One region of the Shouchella sp. JSM 1781072 genome, then DNA from elsewhere that is predicted to be linked to it. Evidence: riboswitches for the same ligand, from Rfam matches in the RefSeq annotation. Region 1 holds a riboswitch; each other region holds the start of a gene.
The links. Region 1 has a riboswitch for thiamine pyrophosphate ahead of thiD (bifunctional hydroxymethylpyrimidine kinase/phosphomethylpyrimidine kinase). Riboswitches for the same ligand answer to the same signal wherever they lie in the genome.
Positions count from the first base shown of each region.

Region 2: it holds a riboswitch for thiamine pyrophosphate, as region 1 does, so the genes downstream of both, tenA (thiaminase II) here and thiD (bifunctional hydroxymethylpyrimidine kinase/phosphomethylpyrimidine kinase) in region 1, are expected to answer to the same signal.
Region 3: it holds a riboswitch for thiamine pyrophosphate, as region 1 does, so the genes downstream of both, tenA (thiaminase II) here and thiD (bifunctional hydroxymethylpyrimidine kinase/phosphomethylpyrimidine kinase) in region 1, are expected to answer to the same signal.
Region 4: it holds a riboswitch for thiamine pyrophosphate, as region 1 does, so the genes downstream of both, ACE1TH_RS10765 (acetylornithine deacetylase) here and thiD (bifunctional hydroxymethylpyrimidine kinase/phosphomethylpyrimidine kinase) in region 1, are expected to answer to the same signal.

Region 1 covers NZ_JBHFQE010000001.1:1,554,005-1,561,475, forward strand. Annotated here, with positions in the region: gene ACE1TH_RS08290 (Na(+)/H(+) antiporter subunit C) at 1-330, shown strand, start outside; gene ACE1TH_RS08295 (Na+/H+ antiporter subunit D) at 323-1,807, shown strand; gene ACE1TH_RS08300 (Na+/H+ antiporter subunit E) at 1,815-2,294, shown strand; gene ACE1TH_RS08305 (Na(+)/H(+) antiporter subunit F1) at 2,294-2,569, shown strand; gene mnhG (monovalent cation/H(+) antiporter subunit G) at 2,556-2,924, shown strand; gene ACE1TH_RS08315 (phosphatidylserine decarboxylase) at 3,035-3,844, opposite strand; gene pssA (CDP-diacylglycerol--serine O-phosphatidyltransferase) at 3,937-4,482, shown strand; gene ACE1TH_RS08325 (HU family DNA-binding protein) at 4,706-4,981, shown strand; TPP riboswitch at 5,005-5,104, shown strand; gene thiD (bifunctional hydroxymethylpyrimidine kinase/phosphomethylpyrimidine kinase) at 5,169-5,987, shown strand; gene ACE1TH_RS08335 (BclA C-terminal domain-containing protein) at 6,047-7,417, opposite strand.
Region 2 covers NZ_JBHFQE010000003.1:59,958-67,428, forward strand. Annotated here, with positions in the region: gene hflX (GTPase HflX) at 1-274, opposite strand, end outside; gene ACE1TH_RS14215 (alpha/beta fold hydrolase) at 497-1,393, opposite strand; yybP-ykoY riboswitch at 1,529-1,702, shown strand; gene ACE1TH_RS14220 (TerC family protein) at 1,741-2,553, shown strand; TPP riboswitch at 2,641-2,740, shown strand; gene tenA (thiaminase II) at 2,797-3,483, shown strand; gene ACE1TH_RS14230 (hypothetical protein) at 3,480-4,052, shown strand; gene ACE1TH_RS14235 (TasA family protein) at 4,096-4,803, opposite strand; gene ACE1TH_RS14240 (signal peptidase I) at 4,784-5,344, opposite strand; gene ACE1TH_RS14245 (S8 family serine peptidase) at 5,394-7,471, opposite strand, start outside.
Region 3 covers NZ_JBHFQE010000003.1:109,352-116,822, reverse strand. Annotated here, with positions in the region: gene ACE1TH_RS14470 (thiolase family protein) at 1-937, shown strand, start outside; gene ACE1TH_RS14465 (SDR family NAD(P)-dependent oxidoreductase) at 1,046-1,825, shown strand; TPP riboswitch at 1,907-2,009, shown strand; gene tenA (thiaminase II) at 2,083-2,754, shown strand; gene ACE1TH_RS14455 (acyltransferase family protein) at 2,785-3,840, opposite strand; gene ACE1TH_RS14450 (AraC family transcriptional regulator) at 4,027-4,923, opposite strand; gene ACE1TH_RS14445 (ABC transporter substrate-binding protein) at 5,125-6,405, shown strand; gene ACE1TH_RS14440 (carbohydrate ABC transporter permease) at 6,464-7,345, shown strand; gene ACE1TH_RS14435 (carbohydrate ABC transporter permease) at 7,326-7,471, shown strand, end outside.
Region 4 covers NZ_JBHFQE010000002.1:274,088-281,558, forward strand. Annotated here, with positions in the region: gene ACE1TH_RS10725 (SDR family oxidoreductase) at 1-200, opposite strand, end outside; gene ACE1TH_RS10730 (hypothetical protein) at 216-812, opposite strand; gene ACE1TH_RS10735 (hypothetical protein) at 982-1,695, shown strand; gene ACE1TH_RS10740 (HIT family protein) at 1,712-2,179, shown strand; gene ACE1TH_RS10745 (class I SAM-dependent methyltransferase) at 2,204-2,824, shown strand; gene ACE1TH_RS10750 (YciI family protein) at 2,844-3,104, shown strand; gene ACE1TH_RS10755 (PspC domain-containing protein) at 3,120-3,299, opposite strand; gene ACE1TH_RS10760 (cupin domain-containing protein) at 3,453-3,956, shown strand; gene ACE1TH_RS10765 (acetylornithine deacetylase) at 3,969-5,243, opposite strand; TPP riboswitch at 5,315-5,417, opposite strand; gene ACE1TH_RS10770 (MFS transporter) at 5,669-6,937, shown strand; gene ACE1TH_RS10775 (iron-containing alcohol dehydrogenase) at 6,949-7,471, shown strand, end outside.

The sequences.
Region 1 (7,471 bases):
TTAATGTTTATTGCCATCGGCGTTCTTTTTGCAGTTGGAACCTACTTTATCCTTTGCAGAAGTTTACTAAAGGTTATTATCGGCATCATGCTTATTTCACATGGCGCTCATATGCTTCTCTTAACAATGGCTGGTTTAAGACAAGGTGTACCACCACTTGTCGATATTTCAGGTAGCGAGGCAACAGATCCTTTGCCACAGGCCATGATTCTGACGGCGATTGTTATTAGTTTTGGTATTACAGCATTTCTTGTTGTTCTTGCCTATCGAACCTATAAAGTCAACAAAACGGAAGATCTTGATAAGTTGAGGGGTTCTGAAGATGAATAATATTGTGATGCTGCCGATTATTGTCCCTTTTATAATGGGAACGTTGTTAATTTTATTAGCGAAGAAACACCTTCTTCAACGAGTGATTAGCTCGATTACAGCTATTTCGCTCGTTGGGATATCTTTGTACATTGCTTGGCTTGTTTATACAGATGGTCCACTTTCCATTGGATTAGGTGGCTGGGAGGCTCCATTTGGAATCGCCATTGTTGCGGACAATTTAGCAGCCTTCATGGTCGTATTAACAAGTATTGTAGGCGCAACCTGCTTATTCTTTGCCTTTACAACCATTGATAAGAGAAGAGAACGCTATTTCTTTTATCCGTTATTCTTTTTCTTACTAACTGGTGTAAATGGCGCGTTCTTAACTGGAGACTTATTTAACCTATTTGTCTTCTTTGAAGTCATGCTACTCGCTTCTTATGCTTTAATGGTAACAGGGAGCACGAAGTTTCAACTTAGAGAAACGTTTAAATATGCCGTTATTAACGCATTTTCATCTATGTTGTTTCTTGTCGCAATTGCTTATGTTTATGGCGTTTTAGGAACGGTAAATTTCGCACATATGGCAGAGCGTGTAGCGGAAGTGGAACAAACTGGCGCACTTCAAGTGATCGCCGTTCTTCTTTTCTTAGTTTTTGCTACAAAAGGAGCCCTATTCCCGCTTTACTTCTGGTTGCCACATTCTTATGTCGGCCCTCCAACAGCCGTTACAGCTTTATTTGGTGGACTGCTTACAAAAGTAGGCGTGTACTGTATTATCCGGATGTATACACTTGTCTTTACATTCGATGTTGGCTTCACCCACCAAACGATTATGTTAGTCCTTGGTGGTTTAACGATGTTGCTCGGCGTATTAGGCGCCGTCGCACAATTTGATTACAAACGAATTTTATCGTTTCATATCATTAGTCAGATTGGCTATATGATTATGGGAATTGGCTTAAATACGGCCCTCGCACTCGCAGGAGCTGTTTACTTCCTGGCCCATAACATGATTGTTAAAACCGGCCTAATCTTAATGTCAGGAGCGACTCAAAAGGTTACAGGAACAACGGATCTTAAGAAGATGGGTGGCTTATTGAAAACACACCCTACCCTTGCGTGGTCGTTTTTAATACTTGGTTTATCCATCGCTGGAATTCCTCCGCTTAGTGGCTTTTTCGGTAAATTCCCGTTAATTGTAGCTGCTGCAGAAGAATCAAGTTATTTCTTAGTCTTTCTTTCACTATTTGTTGGGATGCTGACGCTGTTTTCCATGATTAAGATTTTCATGAATGTCTACTGGGGTGCACCACAGCATACGAAAGAACAAGCGAATACATCGATCGCACCAACATTATTAGCCATTTCACCACTTGTTCTTTTAACGATTATTCTAGGTATTTTTGCAGAACCATTTTTTGCATATACAGAAATAATTGCGAATGAACTTCTTGATCCAGCAGTATATATCGAATCGGTTCTGAAGGAGTAGATACAGTATGGCTTTTCAATTACTAATTAACGTCGTTCTTGCCATTGTTTGGATGCTGTTTCAGAATAGCTTCACCATCGTCGATTTTGTCGTAGGGTATACGATTGGTTTTTTCGTTGTTCTTGTACTGATTCGGTTTAAAGGATACGAATTTTACTTTGCTCGCGTATGGTCACTTATTAAATTAATGTTGATCTTCATGAAAGAGCTAGCCATCGCAAATGTGAGTGTAATGAAAACGGCATTAAGTCCGAAAATGGACGTTGCACCGGGAATCGTCGCGGTCCCTACTCGACTGGAAACAGAAACAGAAAAAACGATGTTCGCTGTCATGATGACATTGACACCAGGAACACTATCGATTGAATTCTCACTAGATTCCAATGTTATTTTTGTTCATGCACTAGATGCGCGTAATAGAGACGAAATCATCCATTCCGTTCAGAATACATTTGAACGTGGAATACTGGAGGTGACACGGAGATAATGTTTGAAACAATCCTCTCCTGGCTCTTATTAATAAAATGTGGAGCAGCTTTATTGTGCATCATCCGTGTTTTTATTGGGCCAACACATTCAGATCGAATCGCCGCTCTTGATACACTAGGTTTAATGTTAATTGGCTTTGTTGGGATTTTAATGATTCTTCAAGATACAATGGCTTATACAGAAGTTGTGCTTGTCGTTGCAATCCTTGCATTTATTGGCTCTGTTGCGCTTGCCAAGTTTCTAGAAAGGGGGAATTTATTTGACCGCGACTGAATGGATCATCATCATTTTGTTATCTGTAGGAACGTTTTTTAGTCTCTCTGCGGGTATAGGTCTCATTCGCTTTCCGGATGTCTATTCTCGCCTTCATGCAACTGGAAAAAATGCAACAGCTAGCGTTATTTTAATCATGACGTCAACATTTGTTTATTTTCTGTATGAACATAATCTGTTTATCGGCAAATTACTCCTCACGATTTTATTCGTCTTTTTAACGACTCCTGTTGCGGCACTACTGATTTCTAGATCCGCTTACCGAATAGGAATCCCTATGTCGAAAAAGTCGGTGAGAGACGAAATGAAGCCCTATTATGATAATGAGAAAGCATCACCTGCAAAAAATGAATAGTACAGCGTAGAGTAACGGACATAAATTATGATTTATGTCCGTTTTTTTATAAACATCGGCTCAGTTCGATAAAAAAAGCTTCATGAATGAAGGAAACTCACTCATAAAGCTTAAAGAACATTTGTTTTTACGAGAGGTTGGCTACTTTTTGCTTGCAAAGTACCAATCTTTTCGCCTACTTTTACATTTTTATCATGCAACGCTAGTGAAAATACATCTTTCTCAAACAATAAAATAACCGTAGAACCAAACGAAAAATAACCGACTTCTTCACCCTTCTCCCATAAACTCCCTGCTTTTGTTCGAACAATCGAGTTAATGTTCATTGCGCCTACTTCAATCATCGCACATTGAATGGTACCTTGATACAAGTCGTTGACAATTCGATAATTGTGCGAAAGAGGTTTTCTTCCATACTTCAATCCAGGCTCATTCACCGGGTAGGAGCGGCTTCCTAACGTTTTAGATGCAGACAGGCGACAATTCAAAGGACTGTGAATTCGATGATAGTCACTTGGGCTTAGGTAGAGAATGACATACGTACCGCCCTCAAATTTCTCCGCTTGATCTTTAGACTGCAGCATATCTTCTAAGCGATAGTGTTGCCCCTTCACAATAAATGTGGCATCTTGTTTAATTTCTCCTGTCTCTTCACATCTTCCATCAACTGGTGAAACAACACTCTTTTCTTCTTGATTAATAGGTCGATTTTTCATTTCAATTTGTCTCGTAAAAAACGAATGTAAACTTCCATGCTCTTTATATGGCAACAATGCTTCTTCATGATTAATCTTATAAGTTTTAATAAACATTGGAATAAACGGCTTACTAAGCTTTGATTTCGTAAATTGTTTTAACAGTTTTGAGCTCCATTGACGATTTGTTAGTTCTATACTCATTTGAAAAAATTTCCTTTTCATCTCATCACCTTTAATGCTTTTTGCATCATTGCCCGCTTTTTTATGGTATACTTTGGTATTATAGCACGTAAATAAACTCGAAAAGAGGTGAAATGTACGTGTTCTTATTAAATCAATTAGTCTCGACTCGAAAAAAAATTAAAGGTCAAATTGCGAATGGATTAACGCTTATTAATTTAGGCCTTGGGATAACCGCAATTATGTTTATTTTACAAGGAAGTATTTGGTACGGATTTTTATTTATCGCTCTTGCAGCTTTATTTGATCGCTTTGATGGAATGGTAGCTAGGCGATTAAAAATTGAGTCAGAACTCGGAAAGCAACTTGATTCCTTAAGTGACCTCGTATCATTTGGTGTGGCCCCTGCTCTACTAGTCCAACAAGCCACATTAATGCCGTTAAGTTTTGTAGGCGGACTTGCCGTTGTTCTCTTTATTTTATGTGGTGCTTTAAGACTTGCACGCTTTAACATTACAGATTCTCCTAATGAATTTATTGGATTACCAATTACAGGCGCAGGGTGTATCTTGGCCTTTTCAACACTTTTTAATGATCAATTACCCGAAACATTTTTTGTTATTTTTATGATTTGTTTATCTGGTTTAATGATTAGCAACATTAGGGTAAAGAAAGTGTAACGCCTCATTTCAACATGAATCGTCAAAAATTGATTCATAAGTCTATTTTTATTGCTTAACTGGCTAAAATTACTGCTTTTAGCTTGACAGTAGCAGGATTCATGAGTAAATTAAGGGCAGGCAGTAACGTCTGCCCGCTTTAAAAGCGGATTTTAAGTATACATATTATTCTCGTGTAAAAGAATAATACGTTATTCTATGTAAAGAAAAGGAGTTTTTACAGATGAACAAAACAGATCTGATTAATGCAGTTTCCGAGCAAGCAGAAATCTCTAAAAAGGACGCGTCAAAAGCAGTTGACGCTGTATTTGAAGGTATTACTGATTCTCTAGTAAACGGAGGGAAAGTTCAACTTGTTGGATTTGGTAGCTTCGAAGTTAGAGAGCGTTCAGCAAGAAAAGGACGCAACCCGCAAACAGGAGAAGAAATCGAAATTCCAGCAACTAAAAACCCTGCGTTCAAGCCTGGTAAGCAATTAAAAGACGCAGTCAACTCATAAGATTTGCACAAACTGTATAAAATAAATTCCACTAGGGGTGCATGAATGCTGAGAAAAGGGAAACCTTTAACTCTTCAACCTGATCTAGGTAAAACTAGCGTAGGGAAGTGGAAAGCAATGACTATTGCTCAAAAAACGGCCGCCTCTTTCTGTGCGGTCGTTTTTTTGTTGAAAGGATGATTATATAATGGAATCAATTCGTCGTGCACTCACAATAGCTGGTACAGACCCAACAGGTGGAGCGGGAATCCAAGCTGATATTAAAACGTTTCAAGAACTAGAGGTTTATGGCATGTCCGTCTTAACATCCATCGTGGCACAAAACACAACGGGTGTCAGAGGCATTCATCACCTTCCAATTGAAATGATTGAATTGCAGTTAGATGCAGTGCTGGACGACATTTATCCTCATGCCATTAAAACAGGCATGATTGCGCAAAAAGACATGATGGCTCTTTTAAGTCATAAACTCGATAAACTTACGAACGTTCCATACATTTGTGATCCAGTCATGATGGCTAAGAATGGCGATGCCCTACTTGAAAAAGATGTACGATCGTTTTTGCGAGATACACTCGTTCCTCTAGCCACTATCGCTACACCAAATATTGCGGAAGCAGAAGACTTAATTGAAATGAAAATCGAATCCGTTGATGATATGAAAAAAGCAGCTAAACGAATTGTTCATGAACTTGGCGCGACGTACACAGTTGTCAAAGGTGGCAGCCTCCAAGGAGATGCTATAGACGTATTCTATAGTGCAGATGATGGCTATCATACTCTTGACGCACCACGAACGGATACAAACCATACACACGGTACAGGATGTACGTTTTCTGCCGCGATTAGCGCAGAATTAGCAAAAGGTGTTCCTGTTTTTGCTGCTGTGCAAAAAGCAAAGCACTATACATCGGCTGCCATCGCACATTCATTAAATATCGGACATGGGTATGGGCCAACAAATCACTGGGCACATCGCCTTCACTCCAATTCAACCCCCCTTTAAAACACCTTTAATAAGTAGAAAAAAGCCTACCACTTGTTTCGGTAAGCCTTTTTCTACCATTATGCGATTCTTACAATTCTTAGTGCTGCACCTTGACCATCTACTAATACAGCAGCGCCTAATAATCCAAATAATTCTAGCTCAATTATATCACCAGCCGCCAAATCTGCTACAACATTTCCTGGAATATTTGTAACAGCTACACCTGGAGATACTTCCGAAGAAGCAAGTGGTGTACCGTTAACAGTAAGTCGTAACCCTAGCAACAGTCCAGCTGTCAGATTCACATTATAAGAAATACTATACGTTCCCGCAGTGTCAATTGTAAATCCATCTCCTGTTGCCGTTATTCCAGCCGCTAACTGATTATCAGGAACTGGAACCGTCGTACCGCCAAGAACAACTGCAATTGTTGATCCGCCATTCGTACCAAATGCATACGTAGACGTTAGCGCTTCTCCTGTAGGGCTTGCTGGACCGGTTGGACCCGTCGGACCTGCTGGGCCAGTTACACCAAGACTAGGAAGGACTAATTCAAAATCAGCTGACTCACCTGGTGTTCCTGTTGGAGCGTCTACTAAGACGCGATAAACAGAACCTTCAAATGATACCAATTCACCTGCAGTTAATGCTGGAGCGGTAGCAGGATCAAAAAGCGTAACACCATCAAGTCCAACACCTGTTACCCCTGTTGGACCTGCTGGGCCAGTTGGACCGGTTGCTCCATCTAATCCTGTTGGACCAATTGGACCGGTTGGGCCCGTGATTCCGTCTAATCCTGTTGGACCTGCTGGGCCAGTTGGACCGGTTGCTCCGTCTAATCCTGTTGGACCTGTTGGGCCAGTTGGACCGGTTGCTCCGTCTAATCCTGTTGGACCTGTTGGGCCAGTTGGACCGGTTGCTCCATCTAATCCTGTTGGACCTGCTGGGCCAGTTGGACCGGTTGCTCCGTCTAATCCTGTTGGACCTGCTGGGCCGGTTGGACCAGTTGCTCCGTCTAATCCTGTTGGACCTGCTGGGCCAGTTGGACCTGTAATTCCTGTAATTCCTGTCGCTCCTCCATCACCAATGATGAGTTCATATTCAGGTGATGTTCCTGGAACACCTGCAGGTGCGTTGACTAGCACTCGATAGACGCTTCCGTTAAATGAGGTAAACTGACCTGCTACTAAACTAGGTCGTACCAGTTCATTAAATGGAATAATATCATCTAGTCCAATACCTGTAGCACCAGGCGATCCTGTTGGACCTGGCGGGCCGGTTGGGCCGGTAATAGCCGTAATCCCTGTTCCTCCACCTGGGGGACCTGTTGGACCCGTCGGACCTGCTGGACCGGTTGGACCGGTTGGACCTGCGTCAGGTAGAAAACTTCCTCCATTACGAGGAGTTCTTGAAAAACGTTGAATGTTATCGCAATTAAAATAATCCATTTTATAGCTCCTCCTATTTTATTGCTGTATATGAACAGCTTATAAATCGTATGC
Region 2 (7,471 bases), on a different contig from region 1:
GAATTTGCGAAGGCGAAAGCTCATCATTAAAAATGACTAAGTTTACGTCACATGTCTCGACTAACCTTGAGAGTTCATTGACTTTCCCACTCCCAATATACGTCGTTTGATTGGGTGTACGAAGTTTCTGCGACAATGAAGCAACCGGGTTTAAATCGAGCGCTTTCGCCAAATTCTCAAGCTCTTCCATTCCATATTGAAAATGTTCGTCTTCTTGCCGTTCTACACCAACGACAATGATATCTTGGATCGTTCTTGTATGTGTTTCAATCATAAGTGTTAAAAGACCTCCATCATTTTGTGATACACAAAAAACGCACACGCCTCAGCCTGTGGATAAACGAAGGACATTTAACTACCATCGTCTACAGGTGATGCATCTTGCATTTAATCATTCTTTCTTGAGATCAGAACATGAATCATTTGAACGATCCCTCCTTTAATCTGAATAAACGTATCGTAACACTAGAAAGAGAATAATGGAAATCTCGGTTGCCTAGTCGCTCAGTACTTGTTCCGATTGAGACTCGTTTTTGCTTAGGCTCTTTAGTATTAGATGATTAATGATGCTAGGATATTCATGGTGAACCCAATGCGTCGCATCCCCAATATAAATAAGTTCTCCTTGTGTACAACGTTTCAAGCTTTCTTTCGCTAGCGTTTTTGAAAGGAATGGGTCATCCAGCCCCCAAAGGATTGTCGTCGGCACATCGATGTTAAAGTCAAGCGCCTTCCATCCGTGGCGAAAATCAATTCGTACTGCTCGATACCAATTTAACATCGCTTTGATCGCCCCTGGCTGTAACCAAGCTGTTCGGTAATGCTCCAAGTCCTCTTTGTCAAACGCACCATGACGACCTGTCCACTTTAACCCTTTCGCCATGTACGTAAAAGCATCTGTCTTCAATACTTTCTCTGGCAAATACGGCAATTGGAAAAATACCATATACAAACTTCGAACAAACTGAGTCGGATTTTTCACCATTCCTTTTGGCATATCAGCAGGATGAGGAATATTTACTGGAATGAGTTTTTTCACACGATTTGGTCTTGTAGCTGCTAAATGCCAAGCAACCGCACCGCCCCAGTCATGCCCAATAACAATCGCTTGCTCTCTGTTAAAAAAGTCAATCATCGCTTCACAGTCATCTCGCAATTCATCAAGTGTATACGATTCAATCGTCTGAGGTTTATCGCTTTCGTTATAGCCTCTTTGGTCGGGTACAACAACATAATAACCATTCTTGGCAAGCTCAGTTATTTGATGTCTAAATCCATACCAAAACTCTGGAAATCCGTGTAACATTAAGACAAGTTCTCCATCTTTAGGTCCCGCACAAACAGCATGAAAGTGATAACCGTTTGCTTCGATCATACGATGTTCAAGCCGCACCTTACACCACATCCTTTTCTTCATTATTCATCTCTACCCGAATTAGAAGCGCATTATGCTCACCCGTTTCATTATTTTGAAATTTTTCTTGACGGATCATGGCTCTTCACATATACTATTTTTAACAATCACATACATTCCTTCAAAGGGGAGTAGCTGCAAGTTTCTATAACTTGAACCAAAGTCGTCATTACGTGGAGAACTTCCACCGGCTTTGTTTGGCATGATATACATAATGTCTAGCAAGACCTTTGCCTCGTTCGTACAAGGCAGGGGTCTTTTTGTATTCATAAATTGACTCGTTTTGTCGAACCTAAGGGGTGCAAACTAAGAGAGGCGTGTTGACTATGGATGCAGCTTTATTATTAGAATACAGCTGGGTATTACTTGTTCTTATTGCTTTAGAAGGGATTCTTGCCGCAGATAATGCACTTGTTTTAGCTATTATGGTGAAACATTTACCCGACAAGGAACGTAAAAAAGCCCTGTTTTACGGGTTAGCTGGTGCATTCGTTTTCCGATTAGCTTCGTTATTTGTCATTTCATTCTTAGTGGATGTTTGGCAAGTTCAAGCACTCGGTGCCGCATACTTATTATTTATTGCGTTAAATCATTTGTTCCGAAAACATGTCGTCAAAAAACAAGAGCAAGCCGCTGGAATCACGAAAGTAAAAAAAGGCAGTGGGTTCTGGACAACAGTATTTAAAGTAGAGATTGCCGACATTGCCTTCGCAGTCGACTCAATCTTAGCTGCTGTCGCGCTTGCAACTGCACTAACACCTACAGGACTTGGAACCGTAGGAAGTATGGACGTTGGGCAGTTTGTCGTTGTTTTCTTAGGCGGATTTATCGGCCTTCTAATCATGCGTTTTGCTGCTTCAAAATTTGTGGTGCTTTTACAAAAACGACCTGGGCTTGAAACAGCGGCTTTCATTATTGTTGGCTGGGTAGGTGTAAAACTCGCTGTGCAAGTCCTGGCTCACGATGCGATAGGTGTTATTCCGCATGAATTTCCACACTCGACAGGTTGGAAACTATTCTTCTACAGTGTACTTGTCTTAATCGTGCTTGGTGGATGGTTCCTATCTAAGAAACCGAGCGAGGGAGAAGAAGCGAAAACGGAAATCGAAAAACGAGCAGAAAATAAAGTCGAAGGATAATTAATATGTTTGAAGCATGGTTTACCTACCATGCTTTTTTTCATGTAAAAAGAATTGAATAATCTGTCAATGTATGGTTCACTAAAAGAGAACCACTAGGGGCGTCTTTTGACTGAGAAAAGCTTAGCTTTGACCCTTTGAACCTGATCTGGTTAATACCAGCGTAGGGAAGTGGAGCTGCAGCACTATTTGCTGGCACTCCTTTAGGGTCCTCCCTTTGTGAACAAAAAGGAGGTTATTTTTATGAGTTTTAGTAACGAATTAAGACAGAAAGCAAACCCCGTATTTGAAGCGATTCTTCAGCACCCATTTGTTCAAGGCATCGGGAAAGGTACGCTCGAACCTGAAGCTTTAATCCACTACGTCAAACAAGACTTTGAGTACTTAAACACGTTTATGCAAATTTATGGATTAGCGATTAACAAAAGCACATCAAGAGACGATATTGCCATGTTTAATGAGCAAATTTCGTTTATTCTCCACAGCGAAATTCACCCGCATAATAATTTCTGCCAAGTTGCAGGGGTTGCTTATGAAGACTTGCACCACGAGCCATTAGCACCAACTGCACATCATTATACAAGGCATATGCTTGATGTTGCTCAAACGGGGTCATTAGCAGACGTTTTAGCTGTGCTACTCCCCTGCCCTTGGACTTATCAAGTGATTGGCGATTATTTATACGAAACCTTCAAGCCCGAAGAGGATCATCCGTTTTACGATTGGATTTCCTTTTACCGTTCCGGCGGTGAGATGAGCGTTACAGCCATTTTTTGTAATCGTCTTGATGAACTTGCGCAGGAAGCAACCGCAGCTCAAAAACAAGACATGCTTGATCATTTCTTGAAAAGCTGCCAATTAGAATACGCCTTTTGGGAAATGGCGTATACAAAAGAATCATGGCCTGTGTCGCTTGAGGCTGTTACATGACACACGTATGGTATGCGAGCTACGGCTCGAACATGCTTGAAGAACGTTTTCTTTGTTATATACAAGGCGGACGGCCTGATGGCTCATCAAAAGTAGAGAGAGGGGCTCGCGATCGTACCCCTCCTCTTTGCTCCACTCCGTTTCGGTTACCCTATGATCTTTATTTTGCAAAAGAGCAAACAAAATGGGGATTTGGAGGGGTGGCTTTTATTCGGAATGAAATCAAACCGCATACACATACTTTTTCGAAAGCCTATCTTATTACAACCGAGCAATTTATTGATGTTGTGAAACAAGAAAATCAGCTCGATTTTCTTTCAATCGATTTTGACGAATTGTACAAAAAAGGTTCACTCACCTTAGAAGACGGATGGTACAACAAACTAGTCGTAGCTGGCTTTATGAACGATCTACCGGTTTTAACATTTACCTCCGACCAGGATTGGCCGCAATGTCAAGAAACCAAGCCTGCTTCAGCATATGAACAAACTCTTCTAAAAGGATTACTTCAGCTAGATGTAACAAAAGAAGAGGCAACCTCGTATTTAACATCTCATTATCCACAATGAAGAGACCGGTCTCGGCATAAGCCGGACCGGTCTCTTCTAACGATTAATATTCAGACCCATTATCTGTTTGTTTCGCTAACACTTCCAGAACGGCTTGATAAACAGCGCCCTGGTACTCGTTCCCGGCATTCGCATCAAGCTTTACACCAAAATTAAGGTCAATGTACTGTCCCTCATCAAGCTGCCAAAATTCATTATCCGTTCCTGATTGCGCCCCGTCTCCTAAGAAGAGCTCACCAGTGTTTTGGTCGTAATCACTTTCATCCACTAATGCAACTAACACTTCAACATCATCGGAACCTGCGTTAGATGCAGCTGAAAACGTTTGAACTTCATTTGTGACGCCATTAAAAAGTTGATCCAAACGGTACTGGGCATCTTCATAGACATCTCTTCCTGGAGCAACAGTATATTTGAGCGCAATATAGCCGACTTTGTAAGCGTCAATCGGCACTTCTAAATTGACGTTGTGTGCATAAGTCGCTTGCAAGTGTGTATCAAGGGTTCCTGTATTTTCAACAGACAACCAATCCCCAAAGATGAGCTGAGATGGCGCAAAGTTTGACGCTTCGACAATCGATCCATTGATGTCTTCACCATTGTTTAATTCTAAGGTTCCCCCTTGAATTTCGCCAGTTGCTTCCACTGAATCCGTGAACCAGGCAAATGAGCCTGTTGATGTCGCTGTAAAAACTAACGCTCCTGCAAATGCGGTACCTAGTAATGAGAGTTTAAGTGCTTTCTTTTTCATAAAGTTGCTCCTCCTCAGGTTTCTTATGTTTTCTTTGCGTAAATTCCATGATGGTTATAATGAGAAAAATGACTAAAGGAATAAAAACAACATAGCGCATATCAACATTATTTTGAATTGACTCGGAGATCAGCCCGATTTTCGGTATCGTGAAGCGGTGAACACCTACAATTTGTTCATCAACAATGGGGAGTCGATCTTCAATAGAGTTATTATCTCCCTTCGTTGTATAGAAGGTTTTCCCGTCTTCTCTTGCTTCACCAACAATTCGATGTGTAAACAAACGGCGTTCTGGCGTCATATACGTGACGACATCCCCATTTCTTACGTCTTCATTTTGTTCAATAATAATCACGTCGCCGGCATGAAACGTTGGCTCCATACTATTGGACAGAACGGTGAAAGAAGTGTAGCCAAATAGTTCGATTCCTGCGCCTTCTTCGCCATTACTTTGTATAAAAACGAGCAACACAACGAAGAACAGAAATGAAAAGATTGTCATAAGTACTAAGCGGATACTCGTCCAGATTTTTTTCGCCATATGTTACACCCTTAGTAAGAAGGGGAGACGCTCTCCCCCACATATTCTTTTATGATGCTGGAATTGACGCGACGACAGGTTGACCAATTGGCAGGTCCGCAATTGCCTGTTCAGACACATACGTTCCAAATGGGACACGGTACACTTCAGATGAATCATCTTTATTTGTGAAGACCATATAGCCGCCATATAATCCTTGTCTCGCAATTTTTGGTGCCACTAAGAAACTATTGCTCGTCACGGTTTCACCTGCTGGAACAGTAATCGACGTATTTGTCTGCAGCGTCATCCCACTTGCTCCTGCTGGTAGCGTTCCGTTCACTGCTTCAAATTGAGTTTGAACCGTAAATGATTTTGCTTCTTCACCTGTATTTGAAATACGAAGGCTTTGAAGTTCACGAATGTTTCCTGTTGCCGTGCTCACTGGCCCAAAGCTTAGTGCGCCTGTACGGTCAGGGATAATCGTTAGTAAGCTATCTTCCACATGTAAAGCGTCCATCGTTGATTGGAACATCATTGTTGAATCGATCGCTGCTTGTGGATCTACACGTCCAGCACCTACCTCAAAGACATTGTAATCATTCGTCAATGGTACAGATGTGTTCATCAGTTTGGTTTTCACTTCTGCTGGCGTTAACGCTTCATTTGCTTGAAGCATAAGCGCTGCAATCCCTGCTACGTGAGGGGAAGACATCGATGTACCTGAAGCTCTTCCGTAAGAAAATTCATAATCGCCAATAAACTCAGGTCCTGCCATGTAGCTTGGAACGGTTGACAATACATCTACACCAGGCGCTACCACTTCTGGTTTGATGGCGGCTGTATAATTCACAGGGCCTCTTGAACTAAAATCAGCCAGTGTGTCGCCAATCGTCGTGAAAGCACTCATGTCACCAAACGTTACCGTAGCGTCTTCGTCAAGTAAATCAACAATCGCTCTACCTTGTTCATACGTGAGTGAGAAACCTGGAATATAGCCACGGCTCGCCCCAACGTAAACAGGATTATGGCCTGCACCTGGAAGATTGTTATAAATAATAACACCAGCGGCGCCAGCATCTTTCGCATTCGCAATTTTATCAACAAATGCAAGGTCTCCTCTAGCAACGATTGCTACTTTCCCTTCCACATCAACATCTGCAAACTCTTGCACGCGTCCCAATCCAGCTTCAACAAGTTCGAACGTTTCTCCAGTAAATTCTTCAAGAGGAGTTTCGAATGATTCCGAAATCACACGCAAGTCTCCAGCCAACGTTTGATCCGCTACATTATATTCGCTTGTAAATTCAGGCACGTCAATTGGCACATTACTCGCACCTACAGAAATAGGCAAAGCGGCAGAACCAGGGGCTCCAATCGTATATAATCCATCTCTTCCACTATTCCCTGCTGACGTGACCACCGTTACGCCTGCTAGCACCGCATTATTTGTTGCGATTCCTGTTGGCGCAATCGGATTATTCGTTGCGCTTCCTAACGAAAGATTAATGACATCCATACCATCTTCAACAGAGCGCTCAATTCCAGCAATAACCCCAGACGTTGCGCCAGAACCATAAGGTCCAAGTACGCGATAAGCATAAAGGTCTGCATCAGGTGCTACTCCCGTGACTGCATATTCTGAATCGTTCTCACCGGTCCCATTCGTTGTTCCGCTAACGTGTGTGCCATGATTCGTGTAATAAGGACGACCACCATTAAACTCAGGCAAGTCTGATGCTAACCAGTCATCATACGTTGCTTCCATTGGGTCGTCATCATCATCGATAAAGTCATACCCACCTTTGTAGACATCTTTCAAATCTGGATGATTGTAGTCAACACCTGTATCAAGTACACCGATCTTGATACCTTCTCCTGTTAACCCGTCAATATGTAAATCATTTACTCCTAAAAAAGGAATGCTATCTACCATTGTCGCGTCGACTGGCTCATCATATTCTTTTGATTCAACTGGATGGATCAGTTCTACTTCTTCATCATTGTAAATCGCTTTTATTTCTTCATATTGCAGCAACTCTTCCACTTTGTTTGCTGGTAACGTTAGCGCTGCACCATTAAATATTGTCGTATAAGTAAAATTTACAGTGTAATCGATTTGCTCTTGTTCTTGTTCAGAAAAAACAT
Region 3 (7,471 bases), on a different contig from region 1:
GTGTGGGTCGGGGCTTCAAGCAGTAAATAGTGGGGCCCAGCAAATTATGAGTCAGCTTGCAGATGTTGTTGTTGCTGGTGGGGTTGAAAGTATGAGTACAGCTCCATACTATCTGCGTGGTGCTCGTTTCGGGTTAGGAGCAGGCAATGGTGTATTGCTCGATCCAAACACGGAGAGTCAACCACGTTCACAACCGAAAGAGCAATACGGTGAATTTACGATGGGCTTTACTGCAGAAACCTTAGCAGAAAAATATAAAATTAGCCGTGAGGATCAGGACCGGTTTGCGTATTCTAGTCAAAAAAAAGCAGCCCATGCGATTGAAGAAGAACGGTTTCAGTCTCAGATTGCGCCTGTTGAAGTAAAGCAAAAGAAACACACACTTCTTTTTTCAGACGATGAACATCCTCGCCTAGCACCGATTGAGAAATTGGCAACCTTACAGCCTGTTTTCAAAACAGGTGGCACAGTAACGGCTGGGAATAGCTCAGGTCGTAACGATGGAGCTGCTGCGATTTTGTTAACTTCACAGACAGGGTTAACGCAATTATCAGTCAAGCCAAGAGCGAAAATTATCGCACAAGCGGCGGCTGGCGTCTCTCCAAAAGAGATGGGACTTGGTCCTGTTCCAGCAACAGCTAAAGCCTTGAAGCAGGTAGGCTTAACGTTTAAAGACATAGATGTAATCGAATTAAATGAAGCATTTTCAGCGCAAGCCCTTGCTGTTTTACAAGAGTGGGGAATGGATATGGATGATGAGCGATTAAACCCAAATGGGGGAGCCATTGCTTTAGGTCATCCAATTGGAGCTTCGGGGGCAATTTTGTTAACAAAAGCTCTATATGAATTAGAGAGAAGACAAGGGACTTATGCGCTCATTACCCTCTGTATCGCTGGAGGGCTAGGAATAAGCACCATTATCGAGAGAGTTTCCTAATCGTTGGGAACTCTTTTTTTGTTAGGAGGTTTCCAGATGAAATTCACTCGTTTAATAAGAAGCTGAAACGGTTATTAAAGAACAAAAGATGAATCGAGGAGTGACACAATGGTTTTTGCAAATGACGCGTTACAGGACAAACACATCTTGGTGACAGGAGCCACTGGTGGTATTGGTGCAGCTACGGCTAAAACACTGACTAAACTAGGCGCTAAAGTAACAGTTACCGGGCGAAACGAAGAGAAATTAAACGCACTACAAAAAGAATATCAAGACATTTTAATCGTTCCAGCAGATTTAAATGTGGAAGATGAGCGAAATCAACTCGTTGAAAAAGCGATTGAGAAACATGGCCCGATTTTTGGACTGGTGAATTCTGCTGGAATGAGCGGTGGAGCGATTGTGGAAGAGTTGGACGAAGAGACGATGACAAGCATCATGCATACAAACTTCACCTCTCTTATTCTTTTAACCCAGAAAGTGTATCAATCGATGAAACAAGAGCAAGAAGGAGCGGTTGTGAATGTATCGTCGTTGTCTGGTTTAAGAGGAACGTATGGAAATTCCGCTTATGCAGGTAGTAAATTTGCCTTAATTGGGTTCACGCAATCATTTGCCTTAGAAGCGATTGAAAATCAAGTGCGCGTCAATGCGGTTTGTCCAGGTTTTGTTAATACAGAGATGGGCAAAGGTGCAATTGAACGAAAAGCGAAGCAAAACAAGCGCTCCTATGAGGAACAATTAAATGAAGTTGAACAAAATTTGCCGTCTGGTCGAATTACAGAACCTGAAGAAGTAGCCAATACGATTGTTTATCTCTTAACCGATGCAGCCAAAAATATCGTAGGGGAGTCTGTGAAAATTTCTGGCGGGAGCGTTATGCGCTAAGCTTGTTTTTTGCTAGGGAGAACGATCCGCGTCTTTCTTGCACAAATATTGCCGTTCATCTATGATAGGAGAAAGAGAATAAAAGACCACTAGGGGTGCCATTTTGGCTGAGAGAGGCAGTAGACCTTAACCCTTATCACCTGATCTAGTTTGAACTAGCGTAGGGAAGTGTATGCCAGCTCGTCCATCAATGACGTGAAGCCACTTTCCTAATCAAAGAAAGTGGTTTTTTAAATGGAGCTTAAAGGAGCGATTTTATGTCATTTACGCAACGAATTCGTAAACACGCGGATGCTGTATGGACGGCTAGCCATAACCATCCTTTCGTCCAAGGAATTGGTCACGGTACATTGCCCAAAGAAGCGTTTCAACATTGGTTGAAACAAGATTATAAGTATTTAATTGAGTATGCGAAAGTCATGGCGATGGGTACGGTGCTAGCCCCTGATCTAAAGACCATGTCCGGTTTTGCAACCGCATTAGATGAAACGCTGAATACGGAAATGGAACTACACCGTTCATATGCTGAGCGACTTGGCGTTAGTCGCGAGGAGCTAGAAGCTACAGTTCCTGGACCTGTTACATTAGCATATAGCAGCGCGATGCTAGCTGAAGCCCAAAAAGGATCGTTAGCAGAGCTGATTGCCTCTATCTTACCTTGCGCGTGGAGTTATTACGAAATCGGTCTTGAGCTGGCAAAAATTCCAGGCGCCTTAGATCATGAATATTATGGAGAATGGGTGCGCATGTATTCTTCGGATGAATTTGGTCAAATTGCAGACTGGCTTATTGAGACACTAGACGCCCTTGCTGAGTCTAAGTCAGAAGAAGAGCTTAATCGCTTAGAAGCAATCTTTATGAATACAAGTCGCTATGAGTATATGTTTTGGGAGATGGCGTATAAACAAGAGAGTTGGCCAGTTGAATAAAGAAATGGAAAACATGGAGCCGTACCTTGATTAAGGTACGGCTTTTTCGTGAAAAGAAACCCTTGGAGACGGTCGCTTCTCTTTTTTAGCTTTAGGCTGTTTTTTACCGAGAAACCATGGATGGTTATTAAAGAAATAAATAAACGGGATGGTTAAGGCAAGTGTTAAGCCTGTAAATAGAAACGTCCAAGGCAATGTGTTTGCAGTATCTAGATTTACACCAAAGCCGTAGTGCATCAAAGCACGAACCGTATTCAGTAGAGGCATATGCACGAGTAAGATGACGATCGAATTAGAACCTAAAAATAATAACCACCTTGAGTGCTGCACCTTTTGGATAAAGAATAGAAAGGCAATCATCCCTAGTAGTGCGGCTGGGTAAAACACGTATGGTTCACCAAGTATATTCCCGCGCATATCAATTCGCTCATTAACAGATTGAATGAAGTACATAAGTGTAAACAGGGCAGAGGATAGTGGGATTACCACTTTCCAAGAAAAAGTTTTCCACAAGTGCTTCGTTAAAAATCCTAATCCATAAAAGACAACCGCTGTAAGGGCGACAAAACCATTCCACGGCAGTGAAAAACTAAGGAAGGTAGAAGCATAGCCTAACCCTGCTGCTGTCATTAAAAATAGTCCAATCCACTTGCCCCGGCTGACACGATGATAGAAAAAGAATAAGAGCTCAACAAGAAATAAACATGTGAGAAACCAAATGGCAGGATTGTAGGTTAATTGATAATTTTCAGGTGTTGATAAGAAGATCCCTGTGAAAGGATTTAAAGGATCGACATTTTCGCCAGGTGTAAACGACAAGTGACGAAAGATGAAAAACCACGTTATATACGTCATTGCAGAGAAAAGGAAGTATGGAAACAAGAGTCCCCTTGCCTTTTTCTTTATAAATGATCCGAATGATTGTTTGCTTGGTTTAAAAACAGCTCCTGATAAATAAAAGAATAATGGCATATGAAAAGCAAATAGAAAAGCCTTTAGTTCTGGGTTTATAGGCGCGTGACTCATCACAACGAGAATAATTCCAAGGCCTTTCGCTGCATCAATCCAATGAATCCGTTTGTCCATTTTCGCACACCACCTTTACATCAAATCGTTCATTGTAAAAGCTAGTATACGTAAAAAATGGCATATGAGAAGGGTTTCAAAGGACTTTACACAGACCTTTATGAACGTGCGGTTAATTGCCGAAGCTTTTCCGTTTTTTTTGAACAGTATTACGAAAAAAGACATTCGCTTGTTACGTTTGTAATATTACTCTCCTTTGGTTTTCCGTAAATAAATTTGCGAGAAGTCTCCTTTTTTTCGGAAAAAGCTAGCATTGGATCCAGTGTAACGTTTAAATACTTTATGAAAATAATTTACGTCAAGGAAGCCGACTTCACATGAAATGTCTTTAATAGGGCGACTTGTATGAATTAACATTGCACACGCTTTACGAATACGAAGTTCACGAACGAATTCCATCGGCGTAGCGCCCGTTTGTTTTTTAAATAATCGTGTGAGGCTATAACGTGATACCCCAATTTGTTCCGCAACATCGTCTAACGAAATTTGTTTATGAAAATTTGATTCGATGTATGCGAAAGCTTGTTGATAATAATAAGAGTCTCCTTTTGGTGTATTCGTGTGCAGTGTCCGAAAACATTCGAGTAAAAATTGATAGCCATGTGCTGCGGCTTGATAAGGGTCTCGAAGTCGGTCGGCTTTCGTTTCATTGTAAATGGAAAAAAGCGAACGAATTAAATAGGAGTCCGGAGATAGTTCGACAATAGGTCCGGTTTCTTTCGTTAAACGTGTCGAGATATCTTCTACAGTCGGTCCTTGTAATGCAATATAAATAAACTCCCACGGTTCTGTCGCATCTTTTGGATAATAGTAGCGATGATTACCAGGAACGGAAATAATAAATGCTTCATGCTGATTAATCGTATAGGTTTGATTATTGATTTCTAAGATCCCTTTTCCTGAAATCGTGTATTGGAAAATTAATGTGTTATGATCCACAAGTCTAGTCCGACCATCCCAATAGTAAGAGGGGTCTGTTCTTACTTCCCAACCAATGTTCCATAAGCTAAGCAAGCCGGTTTCAGGTAAAAACTGAAACGTGAACGAATGCGAACCTCTAATAAAGGACGATTTATCATCCAAAAGAACTACCTCCTTTGATGTGATTATGGTATAGACCGCAAAAAATTACCCTTATCCTTAAAAAAATTCCAGAATCGATTCGTTTCTCCCTGATTTATAATGAAGGTATGAAGAAGGTTTAGAGATAAGGGCAAACGTTTTCTCTGTTTTTTTAATAGTACAACTTGTAAACGTTTTCAATCAATCGGGGGAGTGAAAAAAATGAAAAAAATCTTTGGTATTGGGTTCGTATCAGTGGTAGCGATGTCTGTAATGGCAGGTTGTAACTCTGGTTCTTCAGGCACTGGTGGTGATGGGGATGTCGTGCAGCTTTCATTTTCTGCTTGGGGAAACCCAGCTGAACTAGACGTATACAATCGAGCAGTAGATGCGTTTAATGAGATGCAAGACGACATTGAGGTAACGTTAACTGGTTTACCAAACGATAGCTATTTTCAAACTTTAACCACTCGTTTACAAGGTGGTCAGGCGCCTGATGTGTTTTATGTGGGGGCAGAGAACATTTCGACTTTAATGGCGAATGGAACGATTGAACCATTATCAGACTTTATGGAAACGGATGATTCTTATGTAACAGAAGATGAATTCACGGACGATATATGGGGGGCTTCTAGAGATGAAGGCGTCATTTATGGCTTACCGGTTGACTGTAACCCATTCCTTCTTTATTACAACAAAGCGCTATTAGAGGAAAATGACATTACATCGCCACAAGAGTATTACGAAAATGGCGAGTGGAACTGGGATACCTTTGCGGAAGTGACAGGTCAGTTAAATGAAGCTGGAAACCATGGCTATATGCAAGAGAGCGGCCATGTGGCGATGATTAACTGGGTCTGGACGAATGGCGGCCAGTTTGCAGATACAGATTCGGTTGTGGCAGATTCCGATCCAAATACGAAAGAAGCATTTGAATTTGTCGATGATATGGTCGACGAAGGCAACTTTACGTATGCTGGAACCATGCCTGAAGGGCAAGGCATTGAAGCGATGTTCATTTCAGGTCAAGTTGGGTTTGTATCAGCAGGTCGCTGGCTCACACCGATGTTCTTAGAAACGAGTCTTGATTTTGACTACATCCCATTTCCTTCAAATACAGGGGAACAGCTTGAGACAGCAGCAATTGCAACCGCATACATGGCGGTGAATTCAAATTCCGATCATGTTGAGGAAGCAATGGAATTTATTTCCTACTACACATCGACAGAAGGTCAGGAAGTGCGCTTAGATGGTGAAGGCAACGCGGTGCCTTCAGTTGAGGGAATTGATGAAATTGTGCTTAATCAAGATCGTCCAGAACACGGACAATACTTGCTTGATGCCCGTGGAGTCGGCCGAGTTATTGATCTAGAATTTACTTCTCCTGGATTAAATGAAGACTTGGAAGATATTTATGAGCTGATGATGCTAGGGGATATTGATGCAGCGGAAGCGTTGGAACAATCTTCAGCGAAAGCGAAAGAAGCGCTTGATGTAGAGTAAATAGAAAATAAAAGTAGAGGAGCCTGCCTCCTCTTTCTTTTATAAAGGAGGGGTCGTCTTGTTTACAAAACGAGAGAAGTGGTGGGGATACGCGTTTATTGCACCACAAATGATTGGCATGATTCTATTTTCGTTGCTTCCACTCATGTTTGCTTTTGGGATTAGTTTTATGCAGTGGGATGGGTTCGGTGAACGAACGTTTGTTGGCTTAGAAAATTATATTACTCAATTTCAAGATAGCAATTTCCGTGCGGCTATGCGGAACACAACCATTTATTCATTAATCGTCATTCCAGGCGGTATTGCAGCAGCTCTCCTTTCAGCACTTGCGTTGAATAAGGTCAAGGGCAAAGACTTCTATCGGATGTTTTTCTTTATGCCGGTTGTCACCAGTTCCGTATCGATAGCGGTCATCTGGATGTGGCTTTTAAATGGAGATTTCGGTTTGATCAATCAAATGTTAGCGGCAGTTGGGGTTGAAGGTCCAAACTGGTTAACCGATCGTCGTTTTGTTCTTCCATCTATCGCGATGCTCAGTATTTGGTGGGGACTTGGAACGAATATGGTCATTTTCTTAGCTGGATTACAAGGGATTTCGAGAAGTTACTATGAAGCAGCAGAAATCGATGGTGCATCGGCATGGCAAAAGTTTAAAAATATTACGATGCCACTGCTATCACCAACAACATTTTTTGTAGCGATTATGACGGTCATTGGTTCGTTTCAAGTGTTTGACCAAGCCTATGTGATGACTCAAGGGGGACCAGGAAACGCGAGTTACACACTCGTCCTCCACATTTTTGATGAAGCCTTTACGAGAAGCTCGTTTGGAACAAGTACTTCCGCAGCAATGATTTTATTTGTGATTATTTTAATCTTTACATTAATCCAGTTTACGGTTTCGAGAAAGTGGGTGCATTATGAAGACGGCGGCAGATAATACGCAACCAAACACACAACCTCCGATACAACAAGTGAAAAAGAAGCGAACGCTGCGACCATCAACTATCTTGCTTCATCTTGCGCTCATTATTGGTTCAATCGTAATGGCAGGACCCTTTATTTG
Region 4 (7,471 bases), on a different contig from region 1:
TCGATTCCCGCCGATACGTCTTCTAAAGAATCAGCGCCCCAGTCTTGTTGTTCATCATGCGCTTGATAATGTTGCGTAATGATGGACGCCCCAAAAGCGGCACATTGACGTGCGATCGCATAGCCAATTCCTTTTCTCCGGCTCACTCCCGTAATAAGAATTGTTTTATGTTTTAATGGCAAAGTTTCTCTTTGTAGCAATTGATATCCCCCTATTTACTCATTCTTGATCAACGCTTGTTTGTCGACCTTCCATTCAAACGGCGTCACGCACTCCCCTTCACCAAATCTTTCAGAGACCGAGATCGTGACATCTTCCTTAATGGCTGGACTAATGACAAAACGATAGTTGAACATTGCGTCCCCACCGCTACCCTCGGTCAGTTGTGTCACGTATGATGTTGTTCCCTTAATCGTAAGCTCAAATGCCCGCATCGGTTCTTGTAAATTCTGCTTTTGTGGATTACTCGCTACTTGAAAAAAGAGAACGGAAGCGTTTTTATAAGATTGAATGGCCGTTAAGCTATAGATGACCTCATTCTCTTCATACATAAATGACAGTGGAACCGTTCCGAGATACCCTTTCGGCTTGACGACCGGTTTAAAATCACCTTCACTCTCAATCGTACTAAATAAAGCATTCAACATTTCCTTTTCAAGCCCATATGTATGTGCCCATTCGTTTAGCTTTTCAGGCGACGGAGAAGTCGGTTGCTCGTTCGACACGTGTTTCCGCTTTTGTATCAATGCACAAATTTCTCGATCAATTATTTCTATTTTTTCGTCATGACCATCATGGTTTGAATCAGCCATATCCATCCCTCCCAATTGATTATAACATTTACAATTCTTACTTTTACGATTGAATTGAATCTTCCCTCATCCTTCTTTAGACTTAAGAGGGCTTTCTTAAAAATGACTCTTGTTTTAAACTATTTATTTAGAAAATAATCGCTTATACTAGAAGGAATGGTAGATTACGATGAATATTCTTTATACCTTTTTTGCAATTGGATTAATTGCCATACCGCTTCGTTATCTATTTGTTGGAGAGATTGAGCGATCCGCGGTTATCGCGACGCTTCTTTTTCTCATTTTTGCTGTTGGATTAAATCGCTTCATCTATCAGCAATACCGAAAAGATAAACACTATGTGCCTGCGCAGAATCATGATGGCTTTTCTGTCCGTTTGTTTGACCGTGTTACCACAAACACACGACCACTTTATTTTAACGGACAACAAATCGGTTCGTTTCATCGATTTTATAAAAAACGGCTGCATCAATTTATTGAAACAATTGTAAAAAATCAAGGCGCTTGGCATTTACAACTACAATTCGCTTTTGATCACAATCAAACGATTACCATTAAAGAGCGCAAGAAAGGCAAAACCTTACAATGGGAAATCCTTGAAAATAATCAACCAGTTGGCTTGATATGTCTTGAAAAAGCATTATCTAGTTTAAAACATACCCGTAATCAAATGTATGTAGACTACTATGCACGTACGTTTGTGTTTGAAACCGCACTCATTGGTCAAGACCTGCAAATAAAAGATGGTACTCAACAAATCGGAAAGGGATTCTATCAAAAAAGCTATACCTACCAGTTGGAATTAAATCGTGATTTGGCTACAGAATATTCATACATCCTTTTTGCTGCATACATCGCCTTTCACTTTATTCATAGTAAATAAAAGGAGTGAAACAAACATGCACAATTGGAAGCAAGATCGAATCAAAGCAGCACAAACCAATCAAAATCCGATGGTGATGGTCAACATGCGCAGCGGATTTGCAGTTATCGGTGACACACAGTTTTTGCCTGGCTATTGCGTTTTGTTACCGGCGGAAAAATGGCCTTCCCTTGAGAAGATGCCACTAGCTTTACGTAGCGACTATCTTCTAGATATGAGTTTAATCGGTGATGCCATTCTTGAAGTATGCCAGCCCCTACGCGTGAATTACTCCATCTATGGCAATACTGATACGTATTTACATGCACATCTTTTCCCGCGATACGATTGGGAACCAGCAGAACGAATTCCTCATCCCGTTTGGCAATACCCACAAGAAAAATGGACGAACGAACAGGAACAGTTTCAAGAAGCGACTCACGGTACACTAAGAGACAAGTTAACGAAAAAGCTGGAAGAAAAAATGAAAGCTGCATACATGTAACATTGCCATAATGGGGGATGAAATTTGGATAACCAAAAGCTGCTAATAGACGCTTATAACAAACAAGCCAATCAACGAAATGAAGCAATAACAGAGACGTGGAAGATGAAAGAAAGAAATCATTTTCTAAAACTAGTGCAGGAAGAAGAAAAAGTGACCCTTCTAGAAATTGGCGCAGGTCCGGGAAATGACAGCCTTTATTTTAAAGAAAATGGATTAAAAACGTTTAGTACTGACCTATCACCAGAAATGATTACCTTATGTAAGGAAAAAGGATTAGAAGCCGCAGAAATGAGCTTTTATGACTTAACCTTCCCTTCAAACCATTTTGACGCCATTTATGCACTCAACTGCTTACTTCATGTGCCAAAAGCTGAACTGGAAGATGTTTTAATTGAACTAAAGCGCGTGCTACAACCAGGCGGGCTGTTTTACTTAGGTGTATATGGCGGGAAGAATTCTGAAGGCATTTGGGAAGATGATGTTTACGAGCCAAAACGATTTTTCTCTTTCTATGAAGATGACGCCCTTCAAACATTGTTAACTGCACATTTTTCCATTGAATCATTTACCGTCGTACCTAAACACGTAATTGGGGGCGAACTAACCTTTCAATCTGTCATTTTACGAAAAATCGAAATCTAATCATAAGGAGAAGTGACCTATGACTTATTATGCCGTACTTTTACCGATGCTAGATGAACAGAAAAGCGAAGACTATCGTGAAGCTCACGTCGCATACCTTCAGGAGAAAAAGGCAGACGGAAAAATCTTTGCCAACGGCCGCTTTATCGACGGAACAGGAGGGCTCGTCATCTATCAAACGAATACTTTCGAAGAATTACTAGAGCTTGTGCAAAATGATCCTTACGTCGTCGAACGAGCAAGAGATTTTGAGATTCATGAATGGGATTTGGTATTGTAAATTTTCATCCTCCCCTTAGATAACCGGATTTGTCTCTAAATACATTGCCAAGATCACATAAATTAAAACGTTAGCGGGGATAACAAGAAAAATCAAGCGGACAGCGAGGGATGGGATCCCCAAATGGTCTGCAATTCCCCCGCAAACGCCACTGATTACGCGATCTTGTTCAGCTTTCATTAGTTTTCGCTTCATTCTTCACACCTCTAATGATTTGGATTTATTTGGAATTCTTTACCCGCTTTCTCGTTTCGTAAACAACTTTATTCTCATTCCTGTCGATTGTTTTATGTTTGCGCTCTCATTAGGGTGGTATAGATAATAAAAGGGAAATGGGAGGCTTTTCAGATGCGAGATTTAAATCAAGTTACGGTGAAGCAACATTATTTTAATGATGATGGGCGGGTTCCAAACCATCCGAGCTATCCATTTGTGCATTATCAAGCGGTATTTGAAAATGAAGATAGCATTGAACAAATTTTAAAAGAAAATCACTGGTATAACTCTTGGCGTGGTGGCATTTTTGACTATCATCACTACCATAGCAACGCCCATGAAGTATTAGTTGTGGTCGAAGGTGAAGCAACGTTACAAGTTGGGGGTGTGTCTGGCGAGCAGCTCGAAGTTGGTGTCGGCGATGTGTTAATCTTACCAGCAGGAACCGGCCATAAATTTATTGATGGTAGCGAGTCATTTGCTGTTATCGGCGCGTATCCTGAAGGCGTTCCATATGATTTATGTACAGGTGACCCTGCAGAGAAAGAAAAACATATTCAAAAAATTACAGAAGTCCCGAAACCAAGTCATGATCCTGTCTTTGGCGAACACGGACCGCTCTCCACCTTGTGGTAAGAAAGTAGCGCATTAATCTGCGCTACTTTTTGGCGTGTTGCACCAGCTAATCATAAAACGAAGCAACGACTGCGTATAATTCATGAGCTCCTCAATATTTAATTGCTCATTCACAGCATGCGCATGTTCTAATTTCCCTGGTCCATAAAGAATCGTTGGGATACCGTAAGAGGCTAGCCAACCTCCATCCGTGACCGTTTGAGACATTTCCACATCTGGTCGTGCTCCAAAAAACGCTTCGTGTGCTTCCGTAACCATCGAGAATGCAGCGTGTTCTTGATCAACCGAAAACGCAGGAAACACCTCGCCACGATCAACAATCATAGATTCGCCTCCCCATTCAAACAGCGGTGGATGATCTCGAAGCCATATATCTCCCTGTGCAACAGCAAGAAGATGGTTTTCGATTTGTTTTGTGACTTCTTCAACCGTTTCATCAGGGTAAAAATGAACCGTTATCCATAAACGGCATTCATCCGCTACAAAAGCAGGATGCCGTCCGCCTTCAATAACGGCTGGATTAATCGTGTTGGTTCCTGAGGGGAATCCAGGATACGATTTTGTAATAGCCCAGTGTCGTTCTAACTCTTGCAAAGCCGTAATCATTTTTGTCATTTTTTCAATTGCGCTTGCTCCATGCACGCCTCCTCCTGCATGGACCATTTGTCTTCTCGTGCCGTCATGGTGCGTGGTCGGACTTTTAATTGTAATCCAGCCTGTAATGACGCCGCCCTGACCTTGAATGGCACAGTGACTTGTGTCCGCGACGATCGCATAGTCTGCTTGATAGCCACGCTCACAACATTGCTTCGTCCCTGCTTCCCCCACTTCTTCTCCGATAACCGACTGTAAAAAGACATCTCCCTTTAACTTCAAACCATAATCAGATGCAAGTTTTAGTGCAAACAAACAAGCAGCAAGACCACCTTTCATGTCTGCAGCACCACGACCGTAAATCGTTCCATCCATAACCTCGGCAGAAAAAGGGGACGTCTTCCACACCTCATCCTTATCAACAGAAGCGACATCTACGTGACCATTCAAAATCAAACTGTGAAAGGTATCTGAGTGCGATCCTTTTAATGTGCCAACTACATTCGGATCCCCTTCATAAACGTCCCACTGATCAACCGTTGCCCCTAAGTCGTTTAAATAGTTCGCAATATACGCTTGAATTCCTGCTGTATTACGAGCTGGCGGCGCTGGTGTTTCAAACTCAATCAAGTCTTTCACAAGTTGGATTAACTCATCTTTTCGCTCGTGCACGTCATCAACGAATGTTTCCATACCCTTTTCCTCCTCAAAAATAAAAAACACCTCTTTTTTTAGGAAAAGAAGTGTTGAACGATTAAACGACGCATCTGATTCAACCACTTCCCTCCGCTAGTATCATCTAGATCAGGTTCATAAGGGTTAAGACATCCTTGTCTCTCTCAGCTTAGCGCACCCCTAGTGGTGTTTTTATTCAATTTATTGTTGTTATGTTTAGTGTATCAAACTGCAAAAAAAATTTAAAACTTAAAGAAATGGTATTCTTCATAAACAGTTGAAAAAGATCATACGCAAAATGAAAGGTAGCATCATTTAAACGTAATTCATTTTATCACTAATTGAGCTGATTGAGTTTTCACGCTATTGGTTGACAGTATAATTTACGTACAGTAAACTGTATATAAATAATTGTAAGCGCTTTTATAAAAGGAGGCCATTAAATGAACAAGGTTACGACTAGCATCGAGAAAAGAGGCTGGGGATTACTTGGAATGGTTTGGATAACGGTGATGCTAGCGCAAACGGTAAGCTTTTCTTACGGCATGGTCTTGCCCGATATCATGAGTGATCTTCAGTTCGGCTATGATACAGCTGGTAATTTGGCTGGAATCTCACAGTTGATTGCTGGTTTACTTACGATTCCTATTGTGGCACTAGCAACAAAGCTTGATCCACGCTATAGCATAATGGGCATGATTTTTCTTGGTGGAAGTGGTCTTCTTTTGTTTGGGCTCGCACAAAACACGTTCACCATGCTGACAAGTATGATTCTATTCAAAAGTATTATGGTCAGTATTTTAGGTGCCGTCGTTGTGGTCAAAGTGAAGTGGGTACCTCAAACTCGATTAACAGAAATTAATGGAATCGAAAATTTCTTACAGCCTATCGGTCAAACTCTTGGCACGATGGCAATCGTCTACATCCTTGCTTTTTTTGGAGGCTGGCGCATGACGGCAATCGTATTAGGTAGTCTCGTACTCGTTCTCGCTATTTTATGGCCGATCTTTTATCGCGACAAAAAAGAAATGACATCAAATACGAACGTTGCGTCACAGTCAACAGTAGCTAAAAATCCTATCCTTCAAGCAATGAAATTAAAAACAGTTTGGCTACTAGCCTTTGCATGGCCAACAACCACATTAATCTGGGTAGCGGCTTTTACATTTTGGCCTTCACATGCAACGGACACATTAGGCTTAACGATTGGTCAGACTGGCTTTATTCTAGGGCTTATCCCTATTTTTTCCGCTATTGCGTCATTAACTTCTCCTTATTTGGCAAAATCAATCGGTTATGATAAGCCTTTGATTTGGATTTGGGGATTTATTCTTCCTGTCTCGTATTTCATTTTGTTGCAAACATCAAATTTAGTCATTTTAGCAATTGCCGCTGCCATTTGTGGATATGGCGCATACGCTTTTGTTCCACTAGCCTATACGATTCTCTATCGTATTCCAGGTTTACATTCTAAAACGGTTGCGGCAAGCACAAGCATTGTATTGACAGCGATTACTCTAGGTGCAGCGTTAGGGTCCATTATTGTTGGCCAGTTGAGTGAAATCATGACGCTTTACAGCGCGATGGCAATTTGTTGTTTAGCTCCTTTTATCTTTGGTATCCTCACTTTGTTTCTACCTGAATACGGACGTAAATACATGGAAAAAAATCAAGCAATTGACGAAGAAAATTCAATTAAACACAGTTCTTAGGAGGTCTTTTCATGTCACAGGTTGACTTTCAATTTTTATCAAAAACAGCGATTACGTTTGGAAGCGGTTCTTCACAATTACTAGCAGAAGAACTTACAAAACGAGGCTTACAAAAGCCACTTCTGCTTACCGATAACGGTCTCATTGAATCAGGTTTAGTTAAGGCGATCTCAAAAGTGTTAGAAAACAGTAACATCGCATTTAAACTCTTTAGCGATATCCCTCCAAATCCACCTTCTACCGTTGTGCATACGGTTGTGGATCAGATAAACCAAAATGGTTGTGATGCAATTATAGCCTTAGGTGGTGGAAGTGTCATTGACACAGCTAAAGCCGCCTCCGTTCTTTCTATGCACGATGGAGACATTTTAGAGTATGAGTCTACGCGGTCTTTTTCAAAACCTGGGCTTCCATTACTTGTCATTCCTACAACTTCAGGCACAGGTAGTGAAGTGACAATGTGGAGCGTTATTACTGACGAAACGAAGAAGCGTAAAGCAAGCATCGGCAGTCCTTTTATGTTCCCAGATCTTG